Parasegetibacter sp. NRK P23: one gene and its partner. The protein of the gene in region 1 interacts with the protein of each later gene in a pairwise test. Links are inferred from orthologs where the notes say so. Each region holds a gene or a part of one and is shown on either strand. Other genes may lie near its edges. The genes, in order: odhB and lpdA.

Region 1 (3,156 bases):
TACCACGCTGGTGCTTGTATACAATGCCACTATTTCCATCCGCTTCCGTATGGACGAAAAACGCTTTGATGTAGACGGTAGCTACAACGCGCGCTTCGAAATCGTGAAGAAAAGAATAGATAAGGCGCATGCAAAAAAAAGCGGTGAACGCATTACGCAGGCGGGAAAAATAACCATTGTGTATTCAGATGATGCGGAAGAAACGGAATACAGGAAGTACCTGGTACGGTTGCACGAAAAAGGTTATGTGGAAGCTGAAGTGGAGTGCTTTGAGGTGGAGGATTTGCAGGGTGTTTCGGGGCTGAGGGCGTTGCGGGTGGGGGTGATGCGGTAGTTTCACGTAAGGTGCTGGGGAGAGTTTTTTCACGCAACTGCTTTGTGCTTTGCACTGCGCAGCGCGAAGGGGCAAGGACGCAAGGCCTTAGTTGGTTGGCTGGAGTTTCTTTTGGGTAGTTTTTTTAATTTCTCGCAACGGCGCTACGGCCTTGATTGCTTGAAGATACGTTGAGTCTTTGGCTTTTCTTTTAAAGATTATCTTATAAATACAAAGTGGATGCCCAACTAAGGCATCCACTTTGTATTTATAATAAGCCTGGTAAATCATGGTCCAACGTTGCGTCGTAGCGTAGTTGCGAGAAATGAAAAATACGCTACAGCTTAATCCCCACAACCTGCTAAACACAAACAATGCTTTGCGTCCTTGCTCCTTTGCGTCGTTGCGTGAAAATCTTTCCTACAACTCCAATAACGTCCTCAATGGATCTTTCCCGAACAACAGCAACTCCGGATTCTCCAGCAATTCTTTCACCCTTACCAGGAAAGAAACGGATTCCCTTCCATCAATGATCCTGTGGTCGTAACTCAGTGCGAGGTACATCATCGGACGGATCACCACCTGGCCGTTCACGGCCATCGGACGTTCCTGTATTTTGTGCATGCCCAGGATAGCGGACTGCGGGATATTAATGATGGGGGTAGACATCAGCGAGCCGAATACACCACCATTGGTGATGGTGAACGTACCACCCTGCATTTCCTCCATGGTGAGTTTGTTGTCGCGTGCTTTGGTGGCAAGTTCCACTACTTTTTTCTCGATTTCGGCCATGCTGAGGCTTTCCGCGTTGCGGATCACCGGTACCACCAGGCCTTTCGGGGCAGATACGGCGATGGAGATGTCACAATATTGGTGGTAGATGATTTCGTCTCCGTCGATGTATGCGTTCACGGCCGGCCATTCCTGCAGTGCGTAGGTAACGGCTTTGGTGAAGAAGCTCATGAAGCCCAGGTTGACCTGGTGCGTTTCTTTGAATTTGTCTTTGTATTTACCGCGCAGTTCCATGATTTTACCCATGTCCACTTCGTTGAAAGTGGTGAGCATAGCGGTGGTATTTTTGGCTTCCACGAGGCGGCGGGAAACTGTTTTGCGGAGATTGCTCATTTTCTCGCGCTTATCGTCGCGGGTGAACATGGCGGCGCCGGGCTTGCGGCCCGGGTTCTGGAGGGCTTCCAGTACGTCCTGTTTCAGGATTTTACCACCGCTTCCGGAGGCCTGCACTTGTTTGGGGTCTACTTTTTTGTCGGCGATGATGGCGGCGGCTACCGGGGTCGCTTTTACATCCGAAGATGGGGCAGCAGGGGCAGCGGGAGCGGCTTCTTTCTTTTCAGGTGCGGGGGCGGGCTTCGAAGCGCCTGCGGCGGGCACGGCCACATCGGAATCGATAGAAGCCACGTGATCACCTATTTTCAGTACATCGCCTTCTTTTGCTACCTGTATCAGCTTGCCAGCTTCTTCCGCGTTCAGTTCGAAAGTGGCTTTTTCGCTTTCCATTTCACAGATGATCTCGTCGCGTTGAACGAGGTCGCCATCTTTTTTCAACCATTTTACAAGGGTGACCTCGTTGATGGATTCTCCGATGGTGGGCACTTTCATTTCAATCACACCCTTGCCTGTGGCAACAGCGTCGGGCGTGGATTTTTCGTTCTCACGCGCTGTGGCGTCAGGTTTCGCTTCTTCTTTCGGCGCTTCCACGGCGGGAGCGCTTCCGGATGGCGCGGCGGCGGTATCATCAATAGATGCTACGATGTCGCCGATATTAATCGTGTCACCTTCGTTTGCTTTGGTGTGCAGTATACCTGCTTTTTCAGCGTTCAATTCAAAAGTAGCCTTCTCACTTTCCAATTCTGCGATCACTTCATCGCGCTGAACGTATTCTCCTTCTTTCTTTAACCATTTCACCAGTGTTACTTCACTGATGGATTCTCCTACTGTTGGTACTTTGATATCGATCATAATGCGGGTTTCTGATTAGTTTAGATTGAAAACGCGGTATCTATGATTTCAGTTTGTTCCTGTGCGTGCACTTTCGCATAACCGGTAGCGGTAGCGGCGCTGGCCTGGCGGCTGATCACACCGTAGTTCAGTGTTTTCAGGTTCATTTGCAGGAAGGAGGCGGCGCCCATGTTAAGCGGTTCTTCCTGTACCCAGAACCAGGTAGCTTTGTTGTATTTCTTATACAATGCTTCCAGTTGGTTGGCGGGCAGCGGGTACAGTTGTTCCACGCGTACGATGGCCACGTCTTTCCTTCCCGTTTTCTGTTGCCTGTCGGCGAGGTCATAATAGATTTTGCCGGAGCAGAACAATACTTTCTTCACCTCGTCCGCTTTTTCAACGAAGGTATCGTCGAGCACTTCCTGGAATTTCCCGGACAGGAAAGCCGATTTTTCAGAATAGGTAGCCGGCAAACGCAGGTTCGCTTTGGGCGCGAAATTGACCAGCGGTTTACGGAACTGCCAGGCCAGCTGACGGCGCAGCGAATGGAAGAAGTTGGCCGCCGTGGTGATGTTGGTAACAACAATATTCAGTTCAGCGGCAGACTGCAGGAATCTTTCCATGCGGGCGGAACTGTGTTCTGGTCCCTGTCCTTCGTATCCGTGGGGGAGCAGCATGACGAGTCCGCTCATCATGCGCCATTTCTGTTCTGCGGAAGTGATGAACTGGTCAATCATACACTGCGCGGTGTTCATGAAATCACCGAACTGTGCTTCCCAGAGCACGAGTGTGTTCGGGTTAGCCATAGAGTACCCGTATTCAAAACCGAGTACGCCGAATTCGCTGAGGAAGGAGTTGAAGATTCTGTACTGACCCTCGGCGCCGGG
Region 2 (3,325 bases), 1.1 Mb from region 1 along the record:
TATACAAGCAGAATCCGCCCAACGATGGTAAGCTCGAAGAAGTTGGTGCGTTGAAAGTCAATTTTTCCGGGGTGGCGGCATTCGATATCAGCCCGGATAATAAAGTAAGTATCGCAGCGCTCACCACCAACAGTGGCACCGGCCTTTATTTCATTGATGTGAACACGGGAAAGGCGACTATGGTTACAAAAATCGCACAAGCCGTAATAGGACTGGCCATTCAGAGCGCACCTGTAGCTTATGCCACTGATGCATCGAACGGACTGATCATCTTTAACCCGATGATGCCTTCGTATATGGTGTCCAAACCAGCGACCGGCATTGCAACCGGAGACAAAATTGTTGGACTGGATTTTCGTCCGGCCAACAGTCAGCTGTATGCGCTTGGTTCCACCGGCAGAATATATACCGTAAATACTTCCAACGCTGCTTTCACGCAGGTGGGTAATGTATTTGCGACTGCCTTGATGGGAACCGAATTTGGCTTCGACTTCAACCCTACGGTTGACCGCATAAGGTTAGTGAGCAATATGGGACAGAACTTACGCCTTAACCCTAATGATGGCACCGTAGCAATGGTGGATGGCATGCTCAACCCGGGAACGCCGGCCGTTACAGCGGCCGCGTATACGAATAATTTTGCGGGGGCAACTACCACAACGCTCTTCGTGGTGGATGCGGCAGCTGGCAAATTGTTTAAACAGGATCCTCCCAATAATGGTACATTGGTTGAAATTGGTACACTTGGCGGGATGTTCAACGGGAGCAACGGATTTGATATCGGGGGAAGAACCGGGATGGCTTATGCGGTATTGACCAGTGGTACTGCTACGGGCATCTATTCCATAAACCTCACTACGGGTAGAGCTACTATGATGAGCAGTTTCGGAACCCAGGTATCTGCTATGGCAGTTTCTCCGGGACTATAAGCACATGCAGCATTAAGCTGTATATATTTTTCCAGGGTGTCAGGAAAAAGAGCGGCCGTATCCATCTGATACGGCCGCTTCTTATTGATTTCTTTTGTATTAAACAGATACGCTTACAAGTGGATCGCTTCACCGTACGCCACTTCGATCGCGTCTTTCACGCTTTCAGAAATAGTGGGGTGGGGGTGAATACTGTTCAGCACTTCCTGGTAAGTAGTTTCCAGTTTGCGCGCGGTCACGGTTTGAGCGATGATCTCAGTTACGTTGTAACCGATCATATGTGTACCGAGCCATTCTCCATATTTCGCGTCGAAGATCACTTTTACGAAACCTTCTGTATGTCCGGCAGCGGAAGCTTTTCCGGAAGCGCTCAGGGGGAACTTGCCCACTTTGATTTCGTAGCCGGCTTCTTTCGCCGCTTTTTCGGTGAAGCCCACGGAAGCGATCTCTGGTGTGCAATAGGTACAACCGGGCACATTGCCGTAATCGAGGGCTTCTGGTTTGTGGTGGTATTTTTTCTCGTTGTAACCGAGTGCCTCTACACAAATGATGGCTTCTTTGGAAGCCACGTGCGCGAGCGCCTGACCGGGAACACAGTCGCCGATGGCGTAGATGCCGGGCACATTGGTCTGGTAGAATTTATCCACCACGATCTTGCCTTTATCGGTTTTCACACCAACAGTTTCCAGGCCGATGTTCTCAATATTGGCCACCACACCTGCTGCGCTCAGCAGAATATCGGCTTCCAGCGTCACTTCTCCGGTTGGTGTTTTTACTTTGGCTTTCACGCCGGCACCTGAAGTATCTACACTGAGTACTTCGCTGCTGGTCATGATGTCGATGCCAATTTTCTTATAGCTCTTTTCGAGTTCTTTTGAGATATCGTCGTCTTCTACCGGAACTACTTTCGGCATAAATTCCACGATGGTCACTTTGGTGCCCATGCTGTTGTAGAAGTAGGCGAATTCCACGCCGATCGCGCCACTGCCCACCACGATCATGGATTTGGGCATTTCAGGCAGCACCATCGCCTCACGGTATCCGATCACTTTTTTGCCATCCTGTTTCATGGAAGGCAGTTCACGGCTTCTTCCGCCGGTGGCCACAATAATATGTTTGGCTTCCAGCACCTGTACCTTACCATCGGTCCCGGTAACTTCGAGCTGGCCTTTGGCCTTGATTTTACCATAGCCCATGTGTACATCAATCTTATTCTTACGCATCAGGAACTGAACGCCCTTGCTCATTTTATCGGCCACACCGCGGCTTCTCTTCACCACGGCACCAAAATCTGCGCTACCGTTCGCTTCCAGACCAAAATCTTTCGCATGCTTAATGTATTCAAATACCTGCGCGCTTTTTAACAAAGCTTTGGTAGGAATACAGCCCCAGTTCAAACAAACCCCACCCAGACTTTCCTTTTCCACGATGGCGGTTTTAAAACCAAGCTGAGATGCCCTGATAGCCGCTACATAGCCGCCGGGGCCACTCCCAAGAACAATTACGTCGTATGCCATAGTTATTGATTTCGTTTAAAATGACAGGCGAAAGTAAGCCAATTGGGGCAAAAAGCAAAAAGAGGAAATGCCTACCTTTGTGCCGCAAAAAAGCATAAACCGTTCATAATGAAACTTGATATACTGGCTATAGCCGTGCACCCCGATGATGTGGAACTGTGTTGCGCGGGTACGTTGATGATGGAAAAACTGAAAGGGAAAAAAACAGGTATCGTGGACCTGACACGCGGAGAACTGGGCACACGGGGAACGCCCGAACTGCGCCTCGAAGAAGCCCAAAAAGCGGCGGCCATCATGGAAGTGGACGTACGAGAGAACCTGGGCATGGCCGATGGTTTTTTCCGGGACGATGAAGCGCACCAGCGGAAGATCATCGAGGTGATCCGTAAATACAGGCCCGAAATTGTACTCACCAACCCACTTTCCGACCGGCATCCCGATCATGGACGTGCCGGAAAACTGATTGCCACCGCCGCTTTCCTAAGTGGATTGCGGAAAATTGAAACAACGGGCGCAGATGGAAAGCCACAGGAACACTGGCGGCCAAAGTATGTTTTCCATACTATCCAGGATACTTACCACGAACCGGATTTTGTGTACGATATCACCCCGGTGGCGGCAAGGAAACTGGAGGCGATCAAAGCCTATTCATCCCAATTCTTCTCCGAAACCTACAAAGCGGATGAACCACAAACCTATATTTCAAACCCGGGTTTCCTGGAGTTTGTGGCGGGAAGAGATAAAATGCTCGGCAAAATGGTGGGAGTGGCCCACGCCGAGGGATTTACTACAGAAAAAATGATTGGTGTTCAATCATTTGATGCGTTCGTTCAACAAACCACCTGATTACCCCCTTTTTAATTTACCTTTCCGCTTCAT

What was found.
Region 2: the proteins of odhB (region 1) and lpdA interact in binary tests that used the Escherichia coli proteins (3 or more experiments, as listed by UniProt). The link is inferred for Parasegetibacter sp. NRK P23 from one-to-one orthologs.

Annotation. Positions count from the first base shown.
Region 1 is NZ_JAMDLG010000001.1:2,806,145-2,809,300, reverse strand. The notes cover bases 13-2,842. They hold odhB (2-oxoglutarate dehydrogenase complex dihydrolipoyllysine-residue succinyltransferase), read right to left. Parts: upstream 2,291-2,842; coding sequence 734-2,290; downstream 13-733. Other genes in these bases: M4J38_RS11485 (2-oxoglutarate dehydrogenase E1 component), read right to left, coding at 2,311-2,842; M4J38_RS11495 (GAF domain-containing protein), read left to right, coding at 13-334. Also shown: more of M4J38_RS11495, read left to right, coding at 1-12; more of M4J38_RS11485, read right to left, coding at 2,843-3,156. UniProt on the Escherichia coli protein: E2 component of the 2-oxoglutarate dehydrogenase (OGDH) complex which catalyzes the second step in the conversion of 2-oxoglutarate to succinyl-CoA and CO(2).
Region 2 is NZ_JAMDLG010000001.1:1,678,074-1,681,398, forward strand. The notes cover bases 245-3,243. They hold lpdA (dihydrolipoyl dehydrogenase), read right to left. Parts: upstream 2,447-3,243; coding sequence 1,043-2,446; downstream 245-1,042. Other genes in these bases: M4J38_RS06775 (DUF4394 domain-containing protein), read left to right, coding at 245-929; bshB1 (bacillithiol biosynthesis deacetylase BshB1), read left to right, coding at 2,555-3,243. Also shown: more of M4J38_RS06775, read left to right, coding at 1-244; more of bshB1, read left to right, coding at 3,244-3,292. UniProt on the Escherichia coli protein: Lipoamide dehydrogenase is a component of the glycine cleavage system as well as of the alpha-ketoacid dehydrogenase complexes.